Regions from separate parts of the Sphingobacterium sp. Mn56C genome, predicted to be linked through region 3. Evidence: riboswitches for the same ligand, from Rfam matches in the RefSeq annotation. Region 3 holds a riboswitch; each other region holds the start of a gene.
The links. Region 3 has a riboswitch for S-adenosylmethionine ahead of ACL9RF_RS12625 (O-acetylhomoserine aminocarboxypropyltransferase/cysteine synthase family protein). Riboswitches for the same ligand answer to the same signal wherever they lie in the genome.

Region 1 (7,770 bases), on a different contig from region 3:
TTCCAAACACGAAAGTATCTATCCCTTCTTTAACTGAAGAAGATTTAGACAACCTAAACTTTGCATTAGATCATGGTGCAGACTGGATCGCGATGTCTTTTGTTCGTTCGGCAGAAGATATTAAGCAGTGTAAAGAAATTATTGCAGCTAAGGGTAGCCACGCTAAAGTTATTGCCAAAATCGAGAAGCCTGAGGCTATTGAAAACATCGACAGCATTATTGCTGAAACGGATGCTATCATGGTAGCACGTGGCGACTTAGGGGTTGAATTACCGATGGAAGAGGTTCCAGGCCTTCAGAAAATTATCGTTCAAAAATGTCGTGACCTGTCTAAACCTGTAATTATTGCTACCCAAATGTTGGAAAGTATGATTACTACGCCGCGCCCTACACGTGCCGAGGTGAACGATGTTGCTAACTCGGTTTTAGATGGTGCTGATGCGGTAATGTTGAGTGGCGAAACGTCGGTTGGTGATTTCCCAGAAATCGTTATCGAGACCATGGCTAAAATCATTACGCATGTAGAGTCTACCTCCTATCCTTATTATAATGCTAAAGAAGATAACTATACGGATGGCACTAAAATTTCGGATGCTATCTGTGGGTCTTCGGTATTCTTAGCGCAAAAAACGGAGGCTGCTGCTATTGCGGTGATGACAGCTTCGGGTTATACGGCATTTGAGATTTCTAGTTACAGACCTGATGCAAATATCTTTGTTTTCACGGGCAATAAAAACTTATTGAAACAATTGAGTTTGGTTTGGGGCGTACGTACCTTCATCTATGAAAAATACGAAAGTACAGATGGTACCATTCAAGATGTTAACGATTTGCTTAAAGAAAGACAATTGGTAGAGCCTGGACAGATTGTTATCAACACAGCGTCGACACCTCTTCACCAAAAAGGTAAGACTAATACCATCCGTGTTTCTGAAGTGAACTAATACTCATAAAACATTTTAAAAAGGTGTCTCCTCAACAGAGACACCTTTTTACTTGGCTTAACAGCTACCCGTTTCGTTTCACCTGATACAGCTTTCCCCCTTACTTGGCTGTATGCTTTTTTTTGGCAGCCTGGCAGCCTATACTCCTGCTGTAACGCCTTTATATGGTTGCCATTCTGATGCTGAGTCTCAGTAAGATGGAATTTCCGCGCTATAAAAAGCAAAAATAAGCCTAATCTTTTGCTTATATTACACCCTTGAACAGCCAATAAAGCACTGCTCTTTAGCAACTTAAACAACCGTCAAGCAGACCGTAACTGCCTGTTAAATAGTGTTAAAAGCATTATATAGGAGAGTTACATTACTATTTTTGTAGCAAATGAAGAAAAAAAGTATTTCGTTAATTATATGGCTCATGTCTATTGCACTATTGGGGGTGGTAGCCATGCAATATTACTTTATTCGGGAAACGTATAAACAAAACTCTATTCTTTTTGATGAAGCCGTAAATGCGTCTCTTGCAAAGGTCGCCGGAGAGATTGAAAAAACTGAAGTGCTTGAATATGCTAAAATTCAGAGTAAGGCTAACCAGGTGAAATATGAGGTGGAGCAGGAAAAGCAAAAACGACTGGCCAAGCAACTCGATATACAGCAGCAAATCGAAAAATTACGCTTACAACAGTATATGGCGTACCAAAAATTTAAAGACGCCGAGGAGAGCTTAAAAAGCACCTTCCCGAATGCGGCTCCAATTTATAACTGGTTTTATGAAACTTACTATAGAAAAAAATCCAATCGCGACTTAATCGAGATTACAGTAGAGTTTGAGCAATTGCCCGGGAGTACTATGGTAGACAACTATACCAATGTGTCGGCCAAAAAAGAGGTGCCCCGTATTGAAGCCAAAGACGATTCTATGCGCTATGTTATTCCGCATATAGAATTAGGAAGCCGTAATATTAACAGCTATCAAATTGCTACATTGCCGCCGCGAGGCGATGAAGGTATTGCATTGAAAATAATGGAATTAAATGCAGAGCTTAAAAAACTAAATTTCGAATTTCTAGCTGATGCAAAAAATGTTTTTGACACTTTAGCAGCTATAGGCGGTAAGAAAGCTGGTGTAGTGGAAGATGTAGCGGCAAGCATGGAGATGGCAAACAGGCCTTTAGAACAACGTTTAAACCAAGCCTTATTGGAGAGACTTTTAATATCTGAGCTTGCTTCCCGCGATATACACTCGCCTTTCCGCATGGAAATACGTGATAAATACAGGTTGCTATATCCCCTTTCGCATGTGGAGGATACGCATGCACATGAAAAATTGACACCCTACTCGACCGCGTTGTTTAAAGGAGATATTGGCGAATCAACGGGTAAACTTACCATCTACTTTTTAAATAAACGCGCTGTAATCGTCGATAATATGAGCTACCTCATCTTACCCACGTTAGCGCTGTTTGCCTTACTGATTGGTTGTTTCGCCTATACCCTATCGATCGTATTCCGGCAAAAGAAAATTTCGGAAATGAAAACCGATTTTATCAATAATATGACGCACGAGTTTAAAACCCCTGTAGCGACGATTATGATTGCTAGCGAGTCTCTACGTGATCCAGAAATAGCTACCAACGAAGCCCGTGTAAACAAACTTGCTAATATTATTTACGACGAAAATGTGCGTCTGGGCAGCCATATCGAAAGGGTTCTTAATATTGCGAAACTCGAAAAAGAAAATATAAAAATAGAACGTACAGAGGTAGAAATCAACCCTCTACTGGAAAATGTCTTAGACAGCATGCAACTGCAGCTGCAAAAGGCTGAAGGCACACTAACGACAGAGCTCCTGGCCGAAAATGATACCGTTATCGGAGATGAATTGCATCTTTCTAATGTGTTTTTTAATTTAGTAGACAATGCCATTAAATATAGCACAGCACCCCCTAACATTACCGTAAAAAGTAGGGCCAATAAATCTAATATTATAATCAGCGTATCCGACAAAGGCATGGGCATGACCCGGGAGCAGCAGGAGAAGATTTTTGATCAGTTTTACCGAATTCCAACAGGAAATGTTCACAATGTTAAAGGATTCGGGTTGGGGTTAAGTTATGTACATGATATCATTAAAAGATTGGATGGCAAAATCCAAGTGAAAAGTGAGAAGGACAAAGGCACGACCTTTGAAGTTACCTTGCCGTTAAAGTCGGGTAAATATTAAATAGAATTTGAACGATTAAAGACTTTAGTTATGCAAAAAATATTATTAGCAGAAGATGATCCTAACTTAGGTGAATTATTAAAAGATTACCTCGAACTTAAAGGTAAATATGAAGTGGTATTGAGCCAAGATGGAGAGAGCGCACTGGAACAATTTCGTAAGGACAAGTTTGACCTCTGTATTTTAGATGTTATGATGCCGAAAAAGGATGGCTTTACATTGGGCAAAGAAATTCGTAAAACGAATACTACGGTGCCTATTATTTTTGCTACGGCTAAAGGTATGATGGAGGATAAAACGCAGGCTTTCGAACTGGGTGGCGACGATTATATCACCAAACCTTTCCGCGTTGAAGAGTTATTGCTACGGATTAATGCCCTCCTAAAACGCATTAACAAAGATAAGGATGAAGAACTTGCCGATAAATTTGAAATCGGCGGTTATTTCTTCGACTATACCAGCCAGGTGATTTCTTATAAGGGGCAACAGCAAAAATTGTCTACAAAAGAGGCGGAATTATTACGTTTGTTATGCTTAAAAAAGAACGATGTCTTAACGCGGGAGGAAGCCTTAATAAAAATTTGGCACGACGATAATTACTTCACGGGCCGTAGTATGGATGTCTTCTTAAGTAAGCTTCGTAAGTATCTGAAAGAAGATCCTAATGTGGAAATTGTTAACGTTCACGGTAAAGGTTATAAATTATTGGTGAGCTAATTTTTAAAGGCTTTACAACCACAACAAGAAGATGAAATTAATCATCTTCTTGTTGTTTATACCAACAGCAAAAACCTGCTACAGGCAAACCCGGTATAACTGTAACAGGCACATTATTTGGCTAAAAAGAAAACTGCAAATCGCTTACCTTCAAAATAGCCCCCTCCTGTTAGGATGAAAACACTTCAAAAAAAAATAGCCAAATATAGGCCTGCTCTTTTAAAACTTTTTACAAAAAACTTTGTTTTTTAAATTTCCATTCTATAGATTTGTGACGCTTATAGAGAAAGGCAGAGGGAATAGACCCGAAGAAGCCTTGGCAACCTGTCACCAGACAAGGTGCTAAATTCTACTCCTGATGGAGAAAGATAAGCCGAAGATTCTAGTCCAAGAACCTTCTCTACAGCAGAAAACTATTTTTATTAAAACAATAGGGAAAAGACTATGTTACTTACTAACAACCTAGGTTACCCAAGAGTGGGACCTTTCCGTGAATTGAAAAAAGCTAATGAAGCGTATTGGGCAAAGAAAATTTCTGCGGAAGAATTATTAGAGGCTGGAAAGACTATCCGTCAAAACAACTGGAAAACACAAAAAGATGCAGGTATCAACTTGATTCCTTCAAACGATTTCTCGTTTTATGATCAAGTATTAGACTTATCTTTAACAGTAGGTGCAATTCCAGCTAGATACAACTCGTTACTAGGTAAAATCGACCGTCAGTACAATTTAGATTTATACTTCGCCTTAGCGCGTGGTTTCCAGGAAGGTGGCGTAGATGTTACGGCAATGGAAATGACAAAATGGTTCGATACTAACTACCACTATATTGTACCTGAGTTTGTTAAAAACCAAGAATTTAAATTAACATCCGAAAAATTCTTAAACGAATACAACGAAGCGAAAGAATTCGGTATTGAAACAAAACCTGTTATTATTGGCCCTATTACTTACCTATTATTGGGTAAAGAAAAAGAAGCTGACTTTAACCGTATCGACCTTATCGACAATCTTTTACCGGTTTACGAAGAGATATTATCGAAATTAGCGGATGCTGGTGCTGCATATATTCAGATTGATGAGCCTTTCTTGGCTTTGGATATCGATGCGCATGTGAAAGCGCTTTACGCTACGGTATTTTCTAAATTGTCGGCAGCAGCAAAGGGTGCTAAACTAATTGTAGCGACCTACTTCGAGGCTTTATTGGATAACGAAGATATCGCTGTAAACCTTCCTGTTCACGCTTTACATATCGACTTGGTACGTGGCGAAAAACAATTGGATACTATCTTAGCTAAAGTACCTGCCTCATTGACCTTATCTTTAGGTGTGGTAGAAGGCCGTAATATATGGAAAAATGACTATGAAAAGTCTTTAGCAAAAATTCAACAGGCTGTTGACGCTTTAGGTAAAGACCGCGTTTGGGTTGCTCCTTCTTCCTCTTTATTGCATGTTCCTTTCGATTTAGACAACGAAAAAAACGAGACTTCGCTTCCTGCGGAGGTTAAAAACTGGTTGGCGTTTGCAAAACAAAAACTTGCTGAGGTTAAAGATCTTGCAGTATTGGCGGATGCGGATGCCGAGGTTGATGAAAATACAACTAAGCGTTTCGAAGCTAACAAAGCTGCTGCCGAAAGTCGCCGTACATCTCCTTTAATTCACAAACCTGAAGTTAAAGAACGTGTAAACAATATCACGGATGAGGATGCTAAGCGTACTTCAGCATTTGCAGCGCGTAAAGCTGCGCAACAGGCTAAATTTGGATTACCGGCTTTTGCTACGACAACAATTGGTTCATTCCCGCAAACAAAGGATGTTCGTAAGTGGAGAGCTGACCTTAAAAAAGGTGCTATTACACAAGAAGCGTATGATAAAGCCATTGCAGAAGAAACGGAAAATACCATCCGATTGCAAGAAAACTTGGATATCGATGTGTTAGTACACGGTGAATTCGAACGTAATGATATGGTTGAATATTTCGGTGAGCAATTGGCGGGGTACGCATTCACCTCAAACGGATGGGTACAGTCTTACGGTTCTCGTTGTGTTAAACCTCCGGTTATTTATGGGGATGTTTACCGCCCTGCAGATATGACTGTTCGCTGGTCTGCTTATGCACAATCTTTAACGAATCGCCCGGTGAAGGGTATGTTAACGGGTCCGGTTACGATATTACAATGGTCATTTGTTCGTAACGACCAACCACGTTCGACAACAACATACCAAATTGCATTGGCAATTTTGGATGAGGTACAAGCTTTAGAAAAAGCGGGTATTAAAATTATTCAAATCGATGAGCCTGCTATTCGTGAGGGTCTTCCATTACGTAAAGCTGACCAACAGGATTACTTGAACTGGTCTGTACGCTCCTTCCGTGTGTCTTCATCTAATGTAGAAGATGATACGCAAATCCATACACACATGTGTTACTCCGAGTTTAACGATATCATCCGTGATATTGCAGCGATGGATGCAGATGTTATTACGATTGAAACATCACGCTCACAAATGGATCTGTTGGAGGCATTCGCGGGCGAATTTAAATACCCGAATGATATCGGTCCTGGTGTATACGATATCCACTCGCCACGTGTACCTAGTACAGAAGAGATGGTTGAGTTATTGCGTAAAGCAAAAGCAGTAGTACCTGCCGAACAATTATGGGTTAACCCAGACTGTGGTTTGAAAACGCGTGCATGGCCTGAGACTAAAGCTGCTTTGGAATCTATGGTTAAAGCAGCGAAAATCTTACGTGCTGAATAATCCTTTCTAATTAGTCCTATTATTAAATATTAAAAGCTGTCTTGCTATGCAGGGCAGCTTTTTTTTTGCGTATACCCACATGCCATTGCCTATAATTCACAATAAATCAAACTTTTTGATTCTATTGGCTGTTACCTTTAAAAAACATAATATGAAAAAATTAGCTCAATTTACAGTGTTCGCCTTCGTTATCATGTCCTTAAGCAGCTGCCAGGTAATTGAAGGTATTTTTAAGGCCGGTGTATGGTCTGGTGTTATTATGGTTGTACTGGTATTGGCTTTGATTATCTGGCTTATATCCAGACTATTTGGTGGTGGTAAAGGTTAATTAATTTTAACTTTATTGGTAATACATTAAAATCATGTAATTTGCACAAAAACAGGTATGAAAAAGTGCATTTTATCCTTCTTAATAAGTGTATCCGTATTGTCGGTTTTCGGACAAGACGGATACCCTACCCCGCATGTTGCTGATCTTTTATTCTATATTCAACATAATAGAGGAAAAAATGCTTTTATATACCAAGCAAATTACAGCGCAACAGGCGAACTCGACAGCAACAACCCTATTCGGGTAACACGGCAGATTTTTGAAAATAAAGGTGAAATAAAATCCTTGAGTACCGTACAAAAAACTTTTGCCTACGGCGTAAATACCCACAAAATTGGCGACAATACTTACGAGGTAAGTTTGGTATCTTATCCCGCACAAAAGCTATACCTCAGTGTCGACAAAAATAAACATGCTAAAATAGAAACCTCCGTATCGGGCGTAAAAATGAAAGTTAACCGACTATTTATTCAGCAACGGGAAGGTACCTCGGGCTTAAATACCAAAGTCGACTACATCCATTTTTTTGGAACGGACGGACAGGGTAAGTCTGTAAATGCCAAATTGTTCCCTAATTAAAGCTGGGCATCTTACCTGTACTATGCTGTTCTAAAAAAATAAAGCATACTGCAGCAGTCAACAGCCTTTTAATGGCATATATTACCCATTTTTTTGTACATTAGCCCAACAAAACTAAATCGACCTTTTTAGCATAATAATGAGCAAAAAAATTGTATTCCCTTACCATTCAAAATATCCATCGGTAGCGGATCTTAAAAGAAAAGCAAAATCTA
Region 2 (7,770 bases), on a different contig from region 3:
TAGTTATCCACTCGCCCACTTTTTCGCACAGCCTATCAATCGCCTGATCTTCGACCTGCCTATTACGACGTGAACCCGATTCGACCGGAATATAGGCAATTTCTATGCTGCCCTGTTTTTCCGTATTTTGAGCTTTATCCTCCGGAATCTCCTGTCGGCTATTTTCGTAAGCCTTTATCAACATGGCATCATTCTGCGAATTATGCCACCAGGTTTGCCCTTCCTCGTTTAATTCACTCCGCACCTTTTCATTAAGCACCTGTTGCAACAACAACGGGAGCTTTTCGTACACATAATTGTTGAATGCAATAATATTAGGGAGGCTTCTGAAGTTGGTATCTAAGGTGCCGTTCTCTATAAAGTTTGACTTATTGTGCTCGGTTAAATGGAAAGTTGTCGTTACCTGCTCTTCCACCTGCTGTAAAAGTATGCGCCAATCGCCATTTCGCCATCGGTATATACTTTGTTTTACATCGCCTACGATCAAATGCTCGTTGCGTATACCTTCCGTGTCGCCGAGGGCATTCAGCAATAAAGGGCTATAGTTTTTCCATTGTATTCGAGACGTATCTTGAAACTCATCAAACAAAAAATATTTGTAGCGGTTTCCTATCTTCTCCCATATAAAGGTAGGGTCATTATGATTATCCAGGCCTAGTTTATTCAGTAAAATCTGAGAGTCCGATATCAGTTGAGCCCCATTTTCACGTCGCCAAGTGCTCAAAAGGTCACTCATCTCTTTTAATAGACGCAAGTAATACAAGTTTCCTTGTACCGCTTGGTAGGCAATGTAACTCGGAAAAAATTGTCTTAAGTTTTCAAAATGTGCCAAGACTGGAGCAAAAGCCGTCATAAGATCATAGCGAACCTGTTTATCCTGGCCCGTAAAGGCATCATCATTATCGATTAACCCAATAAATTTGTCCAGAAGTTTTGCCGTATCGGAGGTGGAGAGTTTATGTACATGCGTGGATACCTTACTTGCCGATACGAGTTTATTTCTCGATTTACCTTTCATGTCGCCTTCATCGACCTGCAGCTGCCGATAGCATGCCTGAAAAGCACCAATTGCGGTACTTAAGGCCTCCATAAAATCGGCTGTTTTTTCCATTACCTCCTTGTTTAAAAGGTTGAAAATACGATGCGTATCAGCGGTAATTAAAGCACCATCAAATTCCTGGAAGTTTTCGGAGAATATAAGGCCTGCAAGTTTCATCAACTGCTGCCGATAGTTCCAGTTCTCGTTATTGTTAATCTTTTTCTCCGCAAAACCAATTATCCAATCCAGCAAATCCGGACGTTCATCCAGCAGCTGATTTAACATCACCGTCAGGTCTGCTCTAACCTTATTGGTATTCATCTCGATTTTATAGGCTGCATCCAGGTTAAGTTCATAGGTGAAGCTACGAATTACCTTTTGCGAAAATCCATCGATCGTACTGATGGTAAAATGGCTGTAGTCGTGCAGGATTTTACGGTACACCCGATAAGCATTATCCTTTAAACTGTTGCTTGTCCAGGAAGGGTTTTGCTTTAATAATAGGCTACGCACACTTTCAATCCGGTTGCTTGGGTCTGCGATGGCTAAGCCCTGTAATACCGACAGGATACGGTCTTTCATTTCGGCTGTAGCCTTATTGGTAAAAGTTACGGCTAGTATTTCTCTATAGCTATTTTCATTCGCCAATAGCAGCGATAAGTAATGCAAAGTGAGGCTAAACGTTTTCCCTGAACCCGCTGATGCCTTCAGTATTTTTAATGGTGCTGCCAATGTGTTATCTTATTGTACGTTTATATTATTACGAATTCACTAATATACTAATGTTATCCTGTTCGTCTAGTAATCTATAAAGAACGTTATTAAAATACCAAAAAATCTTTTTATCTTTGCGTCCCCTCTTACATGTTGTACGGGGGATATGTTGAATACATAAATTATAATAAAACATGGCAACTAAAATCAGATTGCAGAGACATGGTAAAAAAGGAAAACCTTTTTACCACGTAGTAGTAGCAGACGCACGTGCACCACGTGATGGTAAATTCATTGAGCGTTTAGGTTCTTACAACCCAAACACTAACCCAGCAACTATCGTTTTAGACGTAGAAAAAGCTTTAAAATGGGTGAATAGCGGTGCTCAACCTACTGATACAGCACGTACTATCCTTTCAGAAAAAGGTGTTTTATACAAAAAACACTTGCAAGGTGGTGTGAAAAAAGGTGCTTTCGATGAAGCTAAAGCAGAAGAATTATTCGCTGCTTGGGTAGAAGGTAAAGATTCACGTGTTGAAGGTAAAAAAGCTGGATTAGCAAACGCTAAAGCGGAAGTTAAAAAAGCTGCTCTTATCGCTGAGACGAAGAAAAAAGAAGAAATAGCTGCTGCTGTAGCTGCTAAAAATGCTCCAGTTGCTGAAGAAGCTGCTGCAGAAGAAGTAGAAGCAACAGAAGCTGCTGAAAACACAGAATCTGCTGAAGGTTAATTTTTACCTACACAGATTTTTTAAAGAAGGTGCTCCCAAAAAGGAGCACCTTCTTTACGTTTATGCCTTGCTGAAAGCTTTTTAGTTAGCCCGTTAACATATACCTTCCTTTTTCGGACCTGCATATACAGGTTTATTTGTATTTTTGTGTTTTGAACAAAGAAAATGACAAACGAAGACAGTTTTTATATTGGTTATGTAAGTAAGACACGCGGTCTTAAAGGGGAGGTTCAATTATTTTTTGAATTTGAAGATTATAAGGATTTGGAATTTGATATAATCTTTTTAGAAGTGAACAAAAAATTAGTACCCTATTTTATTGATCAAATAAAGCTACACCCCAATAGTACGGCCTATGCTACCTTCGAAGATATCGATCATATCGATAAGGCGCAGGTTTTGGTACGCAAAAAAATGTATTTACCAAACGATAAAATGCCGGAGCGTGATCCCGATGATTTTCGCTATACGGACTTAATCGGTTACCTGGTTGTCGATGAGGAACATGGTGAGCTTGGTGAAATTATTGATGTTCAAGAAATGCCACAGCAGTTTATAGCTACCGTAGATATGGATGGCAAAGAATTGATGTTTCCATTGTCTGATGATTTAATTTTAGGGATTGATGCTGAAGAGGAAGTGCTCGAAGTAGATCTTCCGGAAGGGTTGGTAGACCTCTATAAAGCGTAACGCACTGCAGCAGGCTTTAGCATACGTGGCGCCTATGCTCTTTGTGCTAAAGCCTGCTTCAAATTATGACCTGTTGATTACTACTTTCTATTTTTTTCTTTTTTAATTTTTACTTCTTGATTTGATTAGCGATATTAGCGACGCTTATAGAGAAAGGCAGAGGGACTAGACCCGCTGAAGCCTTAGCAACCTGACGCTTGTCAAGGTGCTGCATTCTACCCATATGGGAAAGATAAGCTGAAGAATCACTGTTAACTCACGTGCATTTTCTCTAAGCCTAAAAACTAACAAACATGAAAATTGTAGATCATATCAAGAACGCAAAGGGGAGAACTTTGTTTTCTTTTGAACTTTTGCCGCCCCCTAAAGGGCAGGGGATCCAAAGTATCTTTAATACAATGGATGAGTTGATGGAATTTAAACCTCCTTTTATAGATGTAACCTACCATCGGGAAGATTATTTATATAAAGAGCATAGCAACGGTCTCTTAGAGCGTGTGTCGTATAGAAAACGCCCAGGTACGGTAGCTATTTGTGCGGCTATTATGAATAAATATAAGGTCGATGCGGTGCCTCATTTAATATGTGGTGGTTTTACCAAAGAGGAAACGGAAAATGCACTGATAGATTTAAACTTCTTAGGTATTGATAATGTATTGGTATTACGCGGTGATGCACGTAAGGGGGATCCCGATTTTATTCCTACACCGGAGGGGCATGCCTATGCAACTGACCTTTTGCAGCAGGTATTGGACATGAATCAGGGTAAATACTTACACGAAGATGTGGTCAGCTCGGAGCATACGAACTTCTGTATTGGTGTTGCCGGATATCCTGAGAAACATTTTGAAGCTCCGAATTTTAATACCGACTTCAAATGGTTAAAAAAGAAAGTGGAAATGGGAGCCGAGTTTATTGTAACCCAGATGTTCTTTAACGTCGATAAGTATAAGGAGTTTGTTATTAAATGCCGCGAGCATGATATTCATGTTCCTATTATTCCGGGGTTAAAACCACTAACGACAAAAAAACAACTGATTACGCTGCCTAAAATCTTTCACCTTGATATTCCGGAGGATTTAAGTGATGCTGTAGATCAATGTAAGACTAACGCTGATGTGCGCAAGGTTGGTGAGGAATGGTTGGTACAGCAATGTAAGGAGTTAATAGACTTTGGCGTGCCTGTATTGCATTTTTACACCATGAGTAACCCTGGCCCTACCAAAAAGATTGTAGCGCGTTTAGCTTAACTCTTGTTAACAAAGGTCTGATTTGGGTAAAAGCCTATCCAAAAATACGGTATAAAAGAGCTGCCGTTTGGTTATTGGCAACGGCCGACTTGACCTGCTATTTGTATAAACTGCGGCTAGCGTGCTTTAACAAGGCCGTAAAAAAAAATAGGCAGTAGGTGTTAAGCTTTATGGTAATACTTAGCACCTACTGCCTATACATTATATAACCCGTTGTATAAGGCCTATTTATTAACTTTAGCCCAAGAATCCTTTAGGGTAACCGTACGGTTAAACACTAGATGGTCGGGTGTTGACTTGCTGTCGAGGGTAAAATATCCTAAACGAATAAACTGATATCCCTTTCCAGGTTCTGCATTTAACAAATCAGGCTCTACAAATGCTTTTTCTACAATCTGTAAGCTGTTAGGATTAATTGACGCCTTGAAGTCTTCTTCAGCAGCAGGGTTCTCTACTTGAAATAAACGGTCGTATTGTCTAACCTCAACTTCTTTCGCATGTGCAACTGAAACCCAATGGATTGTACCTTTCACCTTTAGGCCAGAGGTATCTTCACCCGATTTAGAGTTCGGGACATAGGTACAGTGTACTTCTGTTACCTTACCATTTTCATCCTTTTTAAAGTCGTGGCAGGTTACAATATAACCGTGTTTCAAACGTACAGAAAGACCCGGGCCTAAGCGGAAAAACTTCTTAGGTGCATCTTCCATAAAATCGTCGCGCTCTATCCACAATTCCTTAGCGAATGGAATAATTCGTGAGCCCTCTCCACCTTCAACCTCCGGGTTGTTTTCGCCAACAAGTTCTTCCACCTGTCCTTCAGGATAGTTTGTGATAACCAGTTTTATAGGGTCAATAACTGCCATCCGGCGCCATGCACTTTTGTTTAAGTCTTCGCGAACAAAGAACTCTAAAAGGCTGATATCAATCATGTTTTCGCGCTTCTGAATACCGATACGTTCACAAAAATTGCGAATACTACTAGGTGTATAACCACGGCGGCGCATACCCGAAATGGTTGGCATGCGCGGGTCGTCCCAGCTTTCTACATGCTTTTCGTTTACCAATTGTAAGAGTTTACGTTTACTCATTACCGTATAGGTCATATTTAAACGTGCAAACTCATACTGTTTGGAAGGGAAGATTTCAAGCTTGTCGATTAACCAATCGTATAACGGACGGTGTGGAACAAACTCCAGTGTACATACGGAATGCGTAATCTTCTCGATAGAATCCGATTGCCCATGCGCAAAGTCGTACATAGGGTAGATGCACCAGGCATCGCCGGTACGGTGGTGATGTGCATGCTTTATACGATATAATAAAGGGTCACGCATATGCATATTCGGGCTTGCCAAATCAATTTTGGCACGCAAAACCTTTTCTCCATCTTTATATTTACCTGCGCGCATGTCTTCGAAAAGCTGCAGATTCTCTTCAATAGAACGGCTACGGTAAGGTGTAGGAACGCCCGGCGTTGTTGGTGTACCTTTAGCAGCGGCAATTTCTTCTGCCGTACTATCGTCAACATAGGCCAAGTCTTGTTTTATTAATTCAACAGCATATTGATAAAGGGTCTCGAAATAGTCTGAAGTATATAATTCCTCTGCCCATTGAAATCCCAACCATTGGATATCCTGTTTAATACTATTTACGTATTCTACATCCTCCTTTACCGGGTTGGTATCGTCAAAACGTAGATTAGTTTTACCATTGTACTTCTGGGCTAATCCAAAATTCAAACATATGGATTTAGCGTGGCCAATATGGAGATATCCATTGGGCTCAGGAGGGAAGCGTGTTAGTACACGTCCGTCATGTGTTCCATTGCGAAGATCTTCTTCGACAATTTCTTCAATAAAATTTAATGATTTATCTTCCTCTATCATGATACAAAGTTAGCTATTTAAGCCTTAACATAACAATGCTGGGTTAAAATATCTTTATCGATATATTCCCCGTAGAAAATATGTATTTTAGGATATGATAAACCGAAAATCTTTCCACATCAATTGGTTACTACTCTGTTTGGTTCCTTTTATGGGTATAGCTAAAGATAAAGGCCCTACACTATTAGTGTACGGCAATAGCGTAGAAGCCTTTGCCGCTGCAGTTCAGGCTGCGCGTTCGAATGTACCTACACTATGGGTGGTAAATGCGGATGTATTTACAGCAGAGTTGTCGCAAAAGCAGCTTTCTATAACTTCTAATGATTATATGGATGCTGGAATATGGTTAGATCTCCTGATGAAAATCAGTAAATCCAAGACGAAAAACGATTCCACAGCAATTGCGGCAAAGCGCGGAATGAATCCCGATGTTGTAAGGCATGCCTTGGAAGAAATCGCCAGGGCCGAGACTAAACTCAGCATTATGATGAATGTATCGGTGAGCAAGCTTGCTATGCGTAAAAAATATATCGATGTAAGGTTGTCCAATAAAAAGAAATATTCGTTCCGTGCCGTTGTCGACGCTACAGCGAACCAAGCTTTAGCGGCCTTTGTTGCGGGCCAGGATTCTTTGCAAAAAGCGGATAAGTTGCAGAGGGTACAGGCTATACCGGAGCCTCTGCAACGCACTATTGTCGCTCTTGGAGCGCATAATACCCATGCAATGGCCCTTACCTTCGCTCATATTTTACAATACCGAATCGGGCATGTTTTTTTTACCTCGTTATTGCCTGCGGATGATTCCGAGTATATCCCATTACGGTTTACTGTCGGACAGGCGGTAGGCGCAGCAGCAGCTTACTGTGCTTTTTTCAAAACCAACTATACTCGTATTGATGTGCGTAAGCTACAAAGCGAGTTACAGGTTTTTGATGCTCGTTTGTTGCCTGCAAAGAATATATCGATAAGCGACCCCAATTTTAAATCCTTGCAGAAGGTATATTTGGCCGGCCTGCTGCCGCTGCAAAATGCAGACCTGGGGTATAGCCTAGATACTGGTGGAACGGTTTCTGTAGCTGCAGTAAGACCAGTTTTTCATCAGCTTTATTCCAGGAGTAAGATTTGGTTTGCAGAGAATCAGGCTGAAACCTTCCGTCTAAAAGATATTTTGTCGCTTATCCGTTTTGTTTCGTTTCGAGGGGAGGAGATTGATGCTCAAGTTGAAAAGGAATGGTCTCAGGGCTTAAAATTTAAAGGTGTCTTTGACTTAGAACATCCTGTAACACCCTACGAGTTTGCGGTACTGATCGATAGGTATGCTAATCCTTATACAAAAGCGATTAATAACAAAGGGGAATTTGTTAATTAAGCATTGCCACAGTCACAAAACTGTTTTTTGTCTCGCTTTATCTTTTATAAGGTATAGGCTGTAAGGAGCTATTACCATATGCTCCCTACAG
Region 3 (7,770 bases):
GCGCAATGATAATAGTTCGTTGAAGAGTTCGTTTAAGGCATCTTTATGCGTTAATCTGACGGCATTAATTTTGCGCCAAACCTGCTCTCTACGATCCCTATCCGGCTCTTGCAATAATGCCGCAGCCTGCTGTAGGGTATATTCTTTACCGTCGATTTCAACCATAAGTGCTCCCACAATGGTTTGATAGTTTTGCTGCTTAAGTTGTATTTCAGTAAATAGAGGGATATTCTCTTCGCGGAATATTTCCAATGCTTTTTTTACTTTTCTGAAATAAATCGGGTATCCCTCTTTCTGCAATTCCGCAATAAAGGGTGAAGCCACAAGTTTTTGATCCAAAGCATTGTTGATAGGCGCGATTTTAGGTTCTATTTCGGTGGCAAAGTATTGAAAATCTGCACCCAAAGCCTCATCGCTGGTATCGCAGGTCATACGAATATAACGCCATGCATAATCTTCCTGTAATACGGCTTCCAATTCCGAGCGGTCTACCAACCATTTTTCCAACGCTTGCACATCGTTGATTTCTCGATTTAAGAGATTTTGAAATATCGGTTCAATCTGTTCCCAAGTAATATCTAAGTCTTCTGAGATAAATGAACGGGGTTTTGCTAATGTTTTAATCATACAATTTTCAATTGCTTCAGCGCAATTTAATCATTTGTTGGTTAAGTTAAGGTAAAAAAGCACTTCCCAGGCTAGGGAAGTGCTTTGAACAATCATTAGGTTAATGATGTTTAGAGTATTTCGGCAAGAAAGTACCCTGTTTGGTTAATTAAATCTCTTTTTGCGAACACTTCGCCAATGTTAATCTGTCCGATTACATACTTATAGTTTTCGCCATAAAAACGTTCCGAAATACTTTCAAAGTTCAGCTGCTGCAGCAGCGCTTCATCCTCATATCTGAAGTACGCTTTTATACTATAATTGGTAGAGTACGCCAACTCCTGTGACTCCAAGTGTTTTTTATACTCATAGCGGTAGTCGTAGCGTAAAGCCGTAATATCCGATAATACGGCAGAACCCGTCGGGTGACCACCGGCACCTTTACCATAGAAAAACTGCTCATCCGCAAATGCTGCCTTTACCAAAACACCATTGTTTTCATTTTCTACATTATACAATAAGTTATCCTTGGAAATAAACTTCGGTAAAACATACAACACAACCTCAGCATTATTAACTTCTTTGGCCAAAGGAATCAGTTTTATTTTGTAGTTCTTCTCTTTAGCATACCGAATATCCGCATCGTTTAATTTGTCGATTCCTAAATTTAAAACCGCCGTAGGATCAATAAATAAACCATAAGCATGAGATGCCACAATAGCAAGTTTATATTTAGGGTCGTAACCGCCAACATCCAATGTAGGGTCAGTTTCAGCGAAACCCAATTCTTGCGCTTTTTTCAAGGCAGCCTCGTACGTTTGGTTTTCATTGAAAATCTTCGAAAGAATATAGTTTGAAGAACCATTAAAAATACCACTTACCGAATGTAGCAACTCGTTGTTATAATACTCTTCAAGATTACGAATAATAGGAATACTGCCACATACAGCACCTTCATACAATAAAGACGTGCCATACTGCTGTTGTATCTCGGTAAGCTCCTCCAAATGAGTAGCGATCATTTTTTTATTTGCCGACACCACATTCTTACCCGAAGAAAGGGCTCTTTTTGTAATTTCAAATGCTGCATCCGCATCGTCAATCAACTCTACAACGGTATTAATTTCAGAATCCCCCAAAATTTTTTCAGCATCCGTAGTAAAAAGTTCGGCAGGAAGACTTCTTTTTTTATCTGCATTCTTGATTACAAATTTCTTGATCTCAAGGTTCAGGTTTTTAGTTTTGATAATGTCATATAAACCTTGGCCAACGACGCCAAAGCCAAACATACCAATCGTAAGTTTTTTACTCATTTCTATCTCTTTCCCTATTTATATATTTTAAGCTATTTTATTTTATCGAAAGCCTGCTGAAGATCATCTTTAATATCATCAATATGTTCAATACCAACAGAAAGACGCAATAGACCCGGATAAACTCCAGCAGCCTGTTGTGCCTCATCGCTTAACTGCTGATGTGTTGTTGCTGAAGGGTGGATAATTAGCGTTTTTGCATCGCCTACATTCGCCAAATGACTGATTAAGGATAGGGAGTCAATAAATTCATTTGCTTTTTCAGCACCACCTTTAATCGTAAAAGATAACACCGCACCATAACCATTCTTAAGATACTTCTGCGCACTTAGATGATACGGGTGGCTTTTTAGTCCAGGGTAACTAACTTTTTCTACCTGCGGATGCGTTTCTAACCACTGGGCAATTTCCAAGGCATTATCCACATGGCGTTGTACCCGTAAGGATAACGTTTCTAAGCCCTGTACAAGCAAAAATGAGTTGAAAGGCGATAAGGCCGGGCCAAAGTCGCGAAGACCCTCCACACGCGCTCTAATAGCGAATTGAATATTACCAAAAGGGCCATTTTCGCCAAACACATCCGAGAATACTAAACCATGGTAACCCTCTGAAGGTTCTGAAAACTGTTTAAATTTCCCATTGCCATAATTATAATTACCCCCATCGATGATAACGCCACCAATACTCGTACCATGACCACCAATCCATTTCGTTGCCGACTCTACCACCACATTAGCACCATGCTCAAATGGTTTAAATAAATAACCCGCGGCACCGAAAGTATTATCCACAATAAACGGGATATCATGCTTACGTGCTACGGCAGCAACTTTTTCAAAATCCGGAATATTGTAGCTCGGGTTACCGATAGTTTCTACATATATCGCTTTTGTTCTATCGTCGATAAGGCTCTCAATAGCTTCAGCATCTGAGCTTCCAGCGAAACGAGCTTCAATACCTAATCTTTTAAAAGCAACCTTAAACTGATTGTAGGTACCGCCATATAAGTTCGCGTCCGTAACAAAGTTATCACCTGCTTCCAAGATGTTATTTAGTGCAATAAACTGCGCTGCCTGTCCGGAGGCCACCGCTACAGCGGCTACGCCACCCTCCAACGCTGCAACACGTTTTTCGAAAACATCTGTTGTAGGATTCATAATCCGCGTATAAATATTTCCAAACTGCTTCAAAGCAAAAAGATTTGCACCATGTTCTGCATTTTCAAACACATACGATGAAGTTTGATAAATAGGTACCGCGCGCGATCCTGTTGTAGGATCTACTTCCTGGCCAGCGTGTATTTGTAAGGTCTCGAATTTAAGATTTTTATTATCAGCCATTTCTTTTCAATTTTATGGATATAAAGTACAATATTAATTTTTAAGTGGTGGATTGAAGGTGGTCGTCTTCTGCAGGCACAATTATCTTCTGCCGATTAGAGGCATAAAAATATTGTCCAGACGACTAACGCATTCGGGTGCAGAAGGTCGCCTTAGCCTTAAAAAGCTGCATAAAGATGGTAACCAACATCGGTGTGTCGGTAAAGTTTGCAAGAAATAAGGTCACGTAGTATTTCATATAGTTTGCTATTTAATTTATAGTCTCCAAGACATAACATCTTGGACAGGATTTGGCACCTTTTCAAAAACTGATGGTTGCCAGTGGGTCGTTGAGCCAGTCTCTCGCCACTTCTTTATAAACCAAAACCTATATGTTTAGAGGTATTGATTAGGTCGACATTATATAATGCCGAACACAAATATAGAATAAAAAATAAAAATTTAAAATTAAAATGGAAAAATTAAAATAGGAGGTGGCAGTAGTCAGAGCAATGGACGCTGCTTAGGGGCTGCCACCAGCATATAAGGTTTAAACGCTCTAAAACATCTTAAGTTATAAACTATTTTTTAGCCGAGTTTAAAACTTAAGATGTTTAACGGTTAACCCGTTGTTGATAAGTTGTTTTATCGCATCGATACCGATTGTTAGGTGTGTTTCGACAAACTTTGCGGTAACCGAAAGATCCGACTCAATAGTTTTTACACCCTCCGGAACCATAGGTTGATCGGATACCAGCAGCAATGCTCCGGTAGGGATCTTATTTGCAAAGCCCACACTAAATATCGTTGCCGTTTCCATATCCACAGCCATAGCACGAATAGATTTAAGGTATTTCTTAAAGTTTTTATCGTGTTCCCAAACCCGTCTGTTGGTCGTGTAAACCGTACCAGTCCAATAATCGCGTTCATGATCACGGATCGTAGTAGAGATGGCTTTCTGTAAAGCAAAGGCCGGCAATGAAGGCACCTCAGGTGGGAAATAATCGTTGGAAGTACCTTCGCCACGTATTGCCGCAATAGGTAAGATCAATTCACCTACGGCGATTTTCTTTTTTAGTCCGCCTGTTTTCCCTAAAAACAAAACCGCTTGAGGGGATATGGCCGATAAAAGATCCATCACCGTAGCCGCCATGGGGCTACCCATACCAAAGTTAATCATGGTAATACCATTGGCCGTACAGGCCTGCATAGCCTTATCTTCCCCATATATAGGCGCATCGTCGTGCATGGCGGAGAACATTTTTACATACTTCGAAAAATTTGTCAATAAAATATAGGCGCCAAATTCTTCCAAAGGCATTCCCGTATATCTCGGCAACCAGTTGTTTACGATATCATTTTTTGATTTCAGTCCTGGTGTTATCGGACTATCTACAGTTTTTTTCTTGTTCATACTAATTTCGTTTATATATTTCTGTCTATTAAAAACAAAACCCCTCACATTTTCAGGTGAGGGGTTTTGATGCTAAGCAACTTTGAGCTTTTTCATATCAGACTTTGCAAATTTTTTCTTTGCATACTCCAAGGTAATATGGAGTGTCTTATCCTCACGATCATCTTTCGATGTCGGTATTTCAAACATCGCATCGAGCATAATGGCCTCGCAAATACTACGCAAACCACGTGCCCCAAGTTTAAAATCCCAGGCTTTATCCACAATAAAATCAAAAACCTCCTTATCGAATTTTAAATTTACGTCTTCGTATTCAAACAGCTTAATATATTGTTTTACCAATGCATTTTTAGGCTCCGTTAAAATACTTAATAAGGTCTCCTTATCCAAAGGATTTAAATGGGTAAGGACAGGTAAACGACCAATCAATTCAGGAATTAAACCAAAGCTTTTTAAATCCTGTGGTGTAATATACTTGTATAAATTGTTTAAATCGATCTCTTCTTCCTCTTCCACCATTTTGTACCCTACAGTTTGGGTTCTTAAACGGTTGGCAATTTTTTTCTGTATACCATCGAAAGCACCACCACATATAAACAAGATATTACTTGTGTTTACAGTGATCATCTTTTGGTCCGGATGTTTACGTCCGCCTTGCGGTGGTACGTTCACATTCGTACCTTCCAAAATCTTTAACAAGGCCTGTTGAACGCCTTCACCAGATACGTCACGTGTAATAGATGGATTATCACTTTTGCGTGCAATCTTATCAATTTCGTCAATATAAATAATGCCACGCTCCGCAGCGGCCACATCATAATCTGCTGCTTGTAACAAGCGTGTCAAAATACTCTCCACATCCTCACCTACATAACCAGCTTCCGTTAAAACAGTGGCATCGACAATAGAAAAAGGTACATTTAATATTTTAGCAACGGTTTTTGCCAATAAGGTTTTTCCGGTACCCGTTTCTCCAACAATGATTAGATTCGACTTTTCAATTTCAGTTTCATCGGCACTTGATTTTTGATTCAGCCTCTTGTAGTGGTTATACACGGCGACGGAAATTACTTTTTTAGCATCGTCCTGACCGATAACATATTGGTCCAAATGTTGCTTAATTTCTAAAGGGCGAATCAATTGCAAGGTTGTCTGTAAAGACTTGTTCTTCCGTTGATTCAATTCCTCCGCTAAAATTTCACCAGCTTGTGTTACACAACGATCACAGATATGCGCCCCGTCACCTGCAATAAGCATTAAAGCTTCATTTTTGCTGATACCACAAAAGGAGCAATGTATATCTTTGTTACTTTTACTCATTCGTTATTTCTCTTTTTTAGGTGCTAACACCTCGTCAATCATTCCAAATTCCTTCGCTTCTACAGCTCTCATCCAGTAATCTCTATCGGATGATTTTTCTACCCATTCGTACGATTGACCAGAGTGTTCCGAGATAATGCTATAAAGCTCTTCTTTAAGTTTCATCATCTCCCTAAGGTTAATCTCCATATCCGATGCTACACCCTGTGCACCCCCCGAAGGTTGGTGAATCATAACGCGTGAGTGTCTTAATGCAGCACGTTTACCTTTGGCACCCGCAACCAACAAAACAGCGCCCATAGATGCCGCAATACCTGTACAGATTGTAGCAACATCCGGTGAAATATACTGCATAGTATCGTAAATTCCTAAACCGGCATATACACTACCACCTGGCGAGTTAATATAGATCTGTATATCCCGCTGCGCATCTGTAGATTGTAAAAACAACAACTGAGCCTGAATAATGTTTGCTACCTGATCGTTGATACCATCGCCCAAAAAGATAATTCTGTCCATCATAAGACGAGAGAACACATCCATTTGTGCCACATTAAGCTGTCTTTCTTCAACAATATAGGGCGTTAAATTCGTAGGCAAGTTTGTTTCTACACGGCCAATAAAGCTATCAACATGTTGACTTCCAATTCTGTGGTGTTTTATGGCGTATTTTCTGAATTCGTTTTTATCTATATTCATTTTCTAAACTTTCTATACTTTCTAATTATGTATTTATTTAATAAGGACTAATATAAACTGTTTTTCTTAAAAAAAGATAAACTTTATGTCTCCTTATTGTAAATTGGGAGTTCGTCTATAAAGGTATAGGTAGACGTCACAAAGTCTACCTTAAAGAAGTAATGCTCCAAACCGTTACTTACCAATAACAAGGGGATTTTATGGATGCTGTTGTAATTGCTAATCTGTTCAAACGTTTTACTCGTTATTTTTACGTCTGGAGCCTTAAATTCGGCCAGCAGAATCTTTTCTCCCTTCGTGTTATAAATAAGTAAATCGCTACGTTTTTGTAAATCATTTAAAACCAATCCACCCTCAATTTTCATTAAAGTTTTGGGGTACTTCTTAAACTGGTGGAGGAAGTGCACCCAATGTTGGCGAACCCATTCCTCTGGCGTTAACAACAGATTTTTTTTTCTCAATATATCAAAAACATAAACTTTTTGTTGTATTCGAGAAAGTTTTAAGGTTGCCGGAGGTAAGTTTAATGCTGTGGGTTTAAACATAGGCAAAGGTATTAATTTTTGTAAGTAAAAACAAATTTGCAGGATACGGTTAACAGCCGCCTATAGGAGACATTTTCGCTGGTATAGCGCGATAATAGCTGCCTATAGAGGCATACTTTGCTTTGGCTGAAAACCATTTCAACAAAAATGTTTATTTTCGCAGGGTATGAATGCACAGTCTATATTAAATGATATTAAAAATAGGAAATATAAGCCTGTTTACCTCTTACACGGTGAGGAATCCCATTATATAGATGTAATTAGCGATGCTGTAGAACATACGGTACTGGCGGAGGGACAAAAGGGCTTTGACCAGACGGTTTTGTATGGTAAGGAAACCGATTTAATACAAATAGTGAGCGCAGCTAAGCGTTTTCCGATGATGAGCGATTACCAGGTTATTGTGGTTAAAGAGGCACAAGCGCTGCGCTGGAAGGGGGATGATGAATTTTTGCTGAAGTACCTCGAAAATCCTACGCCCTCCACAATTTTGGTGTTCGCCTATAAACACGGCAAATTTGACAAACGTACCAAGCTATATAAGGTTATAGAGA
Region 4 (7,770 bases), on a different contig from region 3:
GGATCGCTGATGCTATCAATAGAATTTTCCATGCTGGCCAATGCCTTATAGAGCAACTTCAGGTGGCTGTTGTTGTAGTCTTCGGTTTGCGCATTGACCAACTGCGTCATAAATGTTGCTGCGTACGATGAAAATACGTGGTTTAAAATAACGAACCTATTGACCTCCTTGGTGATATGTTGCCGCCATTTGGGTTCGGTCAATAACCGTTGAAAGGTGGATCCCATATTCGCTGAAGCGATGTAAACCTCCTTACGGGCTTGTTTGTAATCCGCCCTTTTTAAATCATTCCCCGCTAATGCCTGTATCGCTTGCGCCAGGTAATGGTAGTTGGCGATAAGTAAATTACGCATATTCGATTTAATCAGAAAACTCTCCCAATTGGGGAAAATAATATAACTCGATAAAAACGCTACCGTACCACCAATAAAGGTATCGAGAATACGTTCCTTGGCCATTTCTATGGTGTTTACGCCTGTGAAACTCAGCATAATAAGAACATAGGGAGTCATGAAAATAACCGCCATAATATAATTTATGCGGAAAAGGCTATACGCAATAAGGAAGAAGAATATTAAAATTACAAACCTGGCCGTTGGATCGGGGATAGTCATTAATATTATACCACCGATGATACCGCCGATTACGGTGCCTATTAAACGCTGAACATTACGCTCTTTCGTAAGTCCGAAACCGGGTTTAAGGATAACCAAAATCGTAAGCAATATCCAATACATACCAAACTTGGGGTAGTCGATATAATTTAAAAATAGATACCCTCCCGACAGCATAATAGACATCCGTAAGGCATGTCGAAATACCGACGAGTTTAAACTTAGGTTATCTTTAAAACTTTGCCAATTTAGGGCTTCAGTTTTGGTGAATTTTTCGGAGTCCTCGTTTTCCTTACTTTCGGAGTCAACAAGCTTAAATTGTCCGTATTGAAAAATATCCTGCACATGTTTTGTCATCGTACGGATATTGATAATAATCTTTTTTAAAGGATAGGATGTTACCGGGTTGTTTCTATCGAATTCATCTACAGCAAAGCGTAATTTTTCGATCTCGGCATCAAAATCATAAAGGGGTTTAGGGGTTTTATTCGCGTTGATTTTGTACCCTATATTATCCAGTTCGTGAGATACCTTCATAATAATGCTACGCACCTTATCCAGTACACCCGATGGCCCATAGGTCGTTCGTATACTTTCATAATCATAATGTGTAGTCATACTCTGCTCGAAAATATCGACCACATCGTTAAAGATTAAACTTAAAAAACGCCCCTCTTTGGTTGTATCTTTAATCGAACGTTTGCTTTGGAAAAGAATATTACGCACATTTTCCTGGTGTACATTGACAGAAATCTGCTTCTCTATAAGTTTTATATAGTTCTCATCAATATCCTTTTTAAGATCATAAAAGTTGGCCTTCAGGCGGGTGTAATCTGCAACCTGAATAATAGTTTCCGATATTTCCTGCTGCGCTAAGCGGTAGGGGCGAACCTGCATAATCGAGAAACTGATAAGCATGTACCAAAAGGCGCCAACAACGAAGTAGCCGATATATAAAAACTCCTCAGACAAAGGATGGTTGCTCTTAACGTTGATAAGCATTACCAGAATACACATGGTACCAATGGTGGCACCGCGGGCATTAAATACGGCAAGCATAGACAATAGAAACGAAAATACAGCAATAACCATGGCCATCAGTATAATATTGTCGTTAACTAATGCGGTGACGGTGAGCGTTACCATCCCTATTAAGGTACAGTAAATCATGCCAAAGCGGCGATGGCTTGGCGCACCGGGGGTATCCGAAAGGCCTACGATTAAAGCGCCTAAAGAAATCAGCGTTCCTGTAAGAAATTGACCAAACAGCGCACATACAATTACCGGGATAATGGTTCCTAAGGTAATACGTAGCCCCTCAGCAAAATATTGACCATAAAAAAAACTGCTTATTTCTTCTGTTTTCTTCATCTATTGTGCCTTCAAATTTATGGATACAAAGGAAGTAAATAATTTTAATGTGCTTAATAAAACAGCCGGCAAAATTTCACTAAATATCGTCCAAGTGTTTGCGATTTATCATTTGTTCCTCCCGGTATTGGGATGCCGATACACCGACAACCTCCTTAAATTGCTTGCTTAAATGTGCTAAACTGCTATAATTAAGCTTGTAGGCAATCTCTTTTAAAGACAACTGTTTGTAAGATAACCACTCCTTTGCTTTTTCAATCTTTAGTTGGATAAAATACTTCTCAATGGTGCTATGCTCCATGGCCGAAAATACCGAACTTAAAGTCTGGTAAGATACAGACAAACGCTCGCTCAGGTATACCGATAGTTTAGGGTTTTCAATTTTATCGGGAGCATGGATCAACGCAATCAAATGGGTTTTGATATCCTGCACTAAGCTCTCTTTTGGATTGGAGATCAGCTCAAAGCCAATTTTTTGTATCGCCGAATTTATAGCCGCTACCTTTGCGGGAGTTATGTTTTTTACAAGTTGTATTCTTCCAAGGTCGACTGTATTATAGTCGACTTGTAGGGTATTTAAAATATCTTCCACTGCCGAAATACACCTTGGGCAGACCATGTTTTTCACCGCTAATTCCATCTTTCTAATTATGTAGCGATATAAACTTAATAAAAAAAAGTCGTCAAGATAACCCTGACGACCTTATATATTTACGTAATGGTAAAATTATGACTTAATTTTTAACAATTTCAACGTTTACTACAATTTTAACATCCGCAGCTACGGCTGGTACCCCATCAGGCAACTTATCGTTATACTTGATATTATAATCTAAACGATTGATCGTGGTAGAGGCTGTAAATCCTGCTCTGGTTTTGCCCCATGGGTCAGTGATTGTGCCATTATGCTGTACCACATCAAATTTCACCGATTTAGTAACGTCACGTAAAGTTAGGTCTCCGGTTAAAACATATTTCCCGCCTTTACCTTCACGTTTTAAAACTGCATTTTTTAAGGTGATGTGAGGAAATTTTTCGGCATTAAAAAAATCATCACTCTTAAGGTGTTTGTCGCGCATCTCAATACGCGTATCTATGCTATTCACATCAATACCGAAGTTTATTTTCGCCAGGTTAAAATCTTTGTCATTTGTAGACTCTACGGCTCCTTCTAATTTTTTGAACTGTCCGTCGACAAAGGAAATCCCTAAGTGTTTCACTTCGAAATGTACGTTGCTGTGTGCGGGATCTACAGACCATTTTGTTTGCGCAAAGGATACATTTGTTAACAAAAGTAAACCTGCAATTACGTTAAAAATTAATTTCATATCTTCTTGTTGTTTTTATTTGTTCGACAAAGGTGGTAGTCTTTTTTAGCACCAAACTTAATCTAGATTAAGAAATAAAAAAAACAGTTTTTTGTTTGTCATGGTAGTGTCGTTTATAGTCTTTCCGGTGTGTACCCTTTACTTCGCCTAAATTAAAATAGCGCTTTAGCCTACGGGATTATTGCTTAACTTGGTTTTATATTTTAAACTAATCTTGTACCATGCTATGAAAAGATATCTACCATCTTTAGCCTTTACCAGTATCTGTGCCACATTACTCAGCTGCCAACAATTAACAAATCAGGAGGGAAAATCTGCTAATGACGCCTATACAGCGACATTAGACCAGCAAATGGCAGCGCATATATTTGCACTGCCTACACATTGTTTAACTGTGGAGTACCCCAATAAACTGGGGCAAACAATTGGCGCTGTCAGCGACTTAAAAACGCCTAAAGCATTACGTCCTATATTTTATGGCTGTTTCGATTGGCATTCTTCGGTACATGGTTATTGGTCTATTGTAACGCTTATGCAGCGTTTTCCAGACCTTGATAAATCGGGTGCGGTGCGTGCGATTTTAAATTCGCATATTACACCCGAGCATGTAGCCGTAGAAATGGCCTTTTTTAATGATGTAAATAATACAAGTTTCGAGCGTACCTATGGATGGGCTTGGTTGTTTAAGCTACAAGAGAGTCTGTATACCTGGAAGGATACTGATGCACAGCGGTGGAAAACGGCGTTACAGCCGTTGGTAAGCTTGCTGGTGGAACGGTATAAAGCCTACCTGCCTAATTTAGTTTACCCCATACGTAACGGGCAGCATATAAACTCGGCATTTGGCTTATCCTTGTCGCTGGATTATGCGCGTACTGTGGGCGATAAAGATTTTGAGGAGGCTATTATAACGCATGGCAAGCGGTTATTTGAAAAAGATGTGAATTGTGATTTGGCGTACGAACCGAGTGGTATTGACTTCCTGTCACCCTGTTTGGAGGAGGCGTATTTAATGGCTAAAATACTGGATGCAAATGACTACCAGGATTGGCTTCATAAATTTTTACCGAATATCTATGCCAGCAATTTTAGTTTAGCTCCTGCCATTGTTAAAGATCGTAGCGATGGGCACCTCGTGCACCTGGATGGATTAAATTACAGTAGGGCAGCCTGTTTATATGGTATCGCAAGTACAAGTCCGAAATTGTATCACCTGCGTAAGTTGGCGAAAGCGCATATTGATTTTTCCTTACCTAATCTTTCAACACAAGACGACTATATGGGCTCGCATTGGTTGGGTACGTTTGCCTTATACGGCATTAGTAAGGGCGAATAAACGTGTAAAGGGGCAAACGTAATAGGTAGGCCCCTTTTTTTATTTAGGTTATTCTTTTGGAATGAGTACATTGTTTTCCAGTCGTACAGAAACATACTTCACTACCGTGAAACCATCTTCCTTACTTACGATCTGCGATAAATCTAAGCCCTTGCGTGAGAAGGCAGCCAATATGGCCGTCCGGAATGCTGCTTTGCTCGAGCCCCAGCCTTCGCTGTTTACGGTGTCGTTATTAAATTGGATAAGTTCCTCAACACTGTAGCTGCTGAACTTATCAAAGAGATGCTGATAAAGTTGTGTAGTTGACATACCATTTAAAATTTAAGCCGTTAAACCATAAATCGTATCAGAACTGTTTTGGAAAATAAGCGTTTTTAAACGTTTATTTTGGTCGAAAACCCGTATTGTTTTACCACCGCGGTGACTGCACTCGGTTGGTATTGCGTCGTGCAATTCTGAATACTCTACAAATCTAGTAGTCTTTTTTGTAATTACAAATTTTTTTTACTTTTTTATTAGTTAACTTATTGTTTTATCGATTTTTAAGTTTTTTTTGCGATGTAACCTTAGGGTATAAGGCTGGTGAATATAATAAAACGCTATACCACCCAGAAAATATGCCAGTACATCGCCCCAGTCGGCAGTATTGTAGCTGGTGTATTTCGGGGCAATATATTCAAAACCAATAGCTACATACAGACAAACAACCATAATTTGTACCAGCGGAAAGCGGAAACGAAAGCGGTTGCCGGCGATTGTTAAGGCCACAATCAGCATAAAATGCAAAATAAGGGGGACAAATACAAAGTCGGTAAGCCAATTGTTGAGCCATGGAATTGGGCATCCCATCTTCCGTGTATAACGTATAAGCAACCAGCTGCTCGCATAGAAGACCACAAAAGGATCGATAAATTGCCGCATTAATGTGCAAAGGATACGGCAATAAGCATAGTAATGGTGCTGCATAACATTAAGAGTAAAAACATAACCCAGCCAAATTTCTTCGCATTTTTTCGCAGGGTGCTGTCCTGTTCGTTTTCTGGAAATAGTGTATTCTTTATTTCCGCCATATTACGTTCAATAAAATTTTGTTTCCTTTTCATTTCGCAACTATTTTTTACAAAAATACAAATAGTTTTCAAAATTAGAACAAATGTTCTAATTTTGGGTATGAAAACAAAAGATCGCATTCTTGAGGTTGCATTGACCCTGTATAATGCCGAAGGAATTCGTACGGTTACGACCCGACATATTGCTGCACAATTGGGGATTAGTGCCGGAAACCTGCATTACCATTTTAAGCATACGGAAGATATTATTCAAGCCTTATTTGAAGGTTTGATTGAAGAATTCGACAGGCTGTTGTCTTTGCTCCGTATGGGCACCATATTGGATTTGGATGGTTTTGAAAAATACCTGAGGCAATCTTTTCACATCCATAGAAAATACAGTTTTCTGTTTCTGCATTTCGTGGAAATTGGAAATTGGATTCCGGCTATTCGCGACCGTTATTTCCAGCTTACCCAAGAGCGCGAGGTACAGTTTTTAATGTTGTTTCAGCATTTGTCGGCCATAGGTGTATTTCGGGTGTTACCGTCGACAGGAGCCCAAAAAGATTTGGTTCGACTCTTATTTATTGTCAGTGATTTTTGGCTTGCACATAATGCCTTAACCGAAAGACATGATGGCGAGGAGGCTTTCCAACAGTATAAAAGGGCGGTGGAATCGCTTTTTAAACCTTATATGGCCTAATTGCTGCCTCGTGCTGCTGCACATGCTGACAAAAAAAATGAGCGAATTGTTTTTTTTGTGTTACGCTTTGTCATAAAGTCGTTGCAAACTGACATCATGTCTTAATTTAGGGTATTGGAACAAGCCTTGCTAGGCTTTTTACATAAATTAATGCACATATAAAATTTTAAAACATATGCAGGAAAAAGGTAGTATATCGATCCATACGGAAAATATTTTCCCGGTAATTAAGAAATTTTTATACTCAGACAATGAGATTTTTTTAAGAGAGCTAGTTTCCAATGCTGTGGATGCATCTCAGAAAATTAAACGTTTATCATCTTTAGGTCAGTATAATGCGGAGGTTGGCGATTTAATCGTTGATGTTAAGTTTGATGAGGCCGCAAAAACCATTACTATTTCGGATAATGGTATTGGTATGACTGCTGAGGAGATAAAAAAATACATTAATCAGATTGCTTTTTCGGGGGCAACTGAATTTATGGAGAAATTTAAAGAGGCTAACGACGCGAATGAGATTATCGGTCGCTTTGGTTTGGGCTTTTATTCTGCATTTATGGTTGCCGATCAGGTTGAAATTGACTCCTTATCGTATCAGGATGGGGCTACGGCGGCGCACTGGACTTGTGATGGTAGTACATCCTATGAAATTTCGGCGGGACAGCGTACCACACGTGGAACAGATATTATCTTACATATCAATGACGAGTCGACCGAATTTTTACAACAGGCTCGACTTCAGGAGATTTTAGATAAATATGCTAAGTTTTTGCCGGTACCAATTCGCTTTGGCACTAAAACGTCGTCGGTTGAGGATGGCGAGGACGAAGAGGGTAAACCTAAATATAAATCCATCACGGTTGATAATATTATTAATAATACAAACCCGGCATGGACAAAAGCTCCGTCGGAATTAAAAGATGAGGATTATCTGGCTTTTTATAGAGAGTTGTATCCTTATTCTACCGATGAACCTTTGTTCTGGATTCACTTGAATGTAGACTATCCGTTTAACCTTACGGGTATTTTATATTTCCCGAAAATTAAAAATGAGTTAGAGGTACAGCGTAATAAAATTAAGTTATACTCGCGCCAGGTATTTATTACCGACGAAGTTAAGGATATCGTTCCTGAGTTCTTGATGTTGTTACATGGTGTTATCGATTCACCGGATATCCCATTGAATGTTTCGCGTTCGTTTTTACAAGCTGATGGTAACGTTAAAAAAATAAATAGCTATATCACTAAAAAAGTTGCGGATAAGTTGCAAGAGATCTTTAAAACCGATCGTAAAGGTTTTGAAGAGAAGTGGGAGGATATTGGCTTGTTTATTAAATATGGCATGCTGAGCGATGAAAAGTTTGCGGAG

Region 1: linked by a shared signal. The riboswitch ahead of metE (5-methyltetrahydropteroyltriglutamate--homocysteine S-methyltransferase) and the one ahead of ACL9RF_RS12625 (O-acetylhomoserine aminocarboxypropyltransferase/cysteine synthase family protein) in region 3 are both predicted to bind S-adenosylmethionine.
Region 2: linked by a shared signal. The riboswitch ahead of ACL9RF_RS10265 (methylenetetrahydrofolate reductase) and the one ahead of ACL9RF_RS12625 (O-acetylhomoserine aminocarboxypropyltransferase/cysteine synthase family protein) in region 3 are both predicted to bind S-adenosylmethionine.
Region 4: linked by a shared signal. The riboswitch ahead of ACL9RF_RS00215 (5-oxoprolinase) and the one ahead of ACL9RF_RS12625 (O-acetylhomoserine aminocarboxypropyltransferase/cysteine synthase family protein) in region 3 are both predicted to bind S-adenosylmethionine.

What each region holds. Positions count from the first base shown of each region.
Region 1 covers NZ_JBMOUC010000002.1:198,341-206,110, forward strand. The annotation lists gene pyk (pyruvate kinase) at 1-944, shown strand, start outside; gene ACL9RF_RS08310 (sensor histidine kinase) at 1,324-3,165, shown strand; gene ACL9RF_RS08315 (response regulator transcription factor) at 3,196-3,882, shown strand; SAM riboswitch class I at 4,158-4,257, shown strand; gene metE (5-methyltetrahydropteroyltriglutamate--homocysteine S-methyltransferase) at 4,327-6,645, shown strand; gene ACL9RF_RS08325 (hypothetical protein) at 6,797-6,973, shown strand; gene ACL9RF_RS08330 (DUF4833 domain-containing protein) at 7,031-7,555, shown strand; gene ACL9RF_RS08335 (alpha-hydroxy acid oxidase) at 7,695-7,770, shown strand, end outside.
Region 2 covers NZ_JBMOUC010000003.1:133,296-141,065, reverse strand. The annotation lists gene ACL9RF_RS10280 (UvrD-helicase domain-containing protein) at 1-1,771, opposite strand, end outside; gene ACL9RF_RS10275 (30S ribosomal protein S16) at 1,948-2,481, shown strand; gene rimM (ribosome maturation factor RimM) at 2,647-3,171, shown strand; SAM riboswitch class I at 3,313-3,410, shown strand; gene ACL9RF_RS10265 (methylenetetrahydrofolate reductase) at 3,465-4,421, shown strand; gene ACL9RF_RS10260 (glutamine--tRNA ligase/YqeY domain fusion protein) at 4,646-6,310, opposite strand; gene ACL9RF_RS10255 (FAD-dependent oxidoreductase) at 6,405-7,679, shown strand.
Region 3 covers NZ_JBMOUC010000004.1:294,777-302,546, reverse strand. The annotation lists gene ACL9RF_RS12635 (M3 family oligoendopeptidase) at 1-627, opposite strand, end outside; gene ACL9RF_RS12630 (homoserine dehydrogenase) at 738-1,919, opposite strand; gene ACL9RF_RS12625 (O-acetylhomoserine aminocarboxypropyltransferase/cysteine synthase family protein) at 1,952-3,259, opposite strand; SAM riboswitch class I at 3,512-3,621, opposite strand; gene ACL9RF_RS12620 (AMP nucleosidase) at 3,837-4,652, opposite strand; gene clpX (ATP-dependent Clp protease ATP-binding subunit ClpX) at 4,725-5,972, opposite strand; gene clpP (ATP-dependent Clp endopeptidase proteolytic subunit ClpP) at 5,976-6,671, opposite strand; gene ACL9RF_RS12605 (type I restriction enzyme HsdR N-terminal domain-containing protein) at 6,755-7,216, opposite strand; gene holA (DNA polymerase III subunit delta) at 7,383-7,770, shown strand, end outside.
Region 4 covers NZ_JBMOUC010000001.1:33,457-41,226, forward strand. The annotation lists gene ACL9RF_RS00195 (FUSC family membrane protein) at 1-1,985, opposite strand, end outside; gene ACL9RF_RS00200 (helix-turn-helix domain-containing protein) at 2,065-2,625, opposite strand; gene ACL9RF_RS00205 (YceI family protein) at 2,720-3,313, opposite strand; gene ACL9RF_RS00210 (DUF2891 domain-containing protein) at 3,540-4,649, shown strand; gene ACL9RF_RS00215 (5-oxoprolinase) at 4,698-4,958, opposite strand; SAM-I-IV-variant riboswitch at 5,023-5,117, opposite strand; gene ACL9RF_RS00220 (hypothetical protein) at 5,169-5,570, opposite strand; gene ACL9RF_RS00225 (hypothetical protein) at 5,570-5,752, opposite strand; gene ACL9RF_RS00230 (TetR/AcrR family transcriptional regulator) at 5,820-6,401, shown strand; gene htpG (molecular chaperone HtpG) at 6,577-7,770, shown strand, end outside.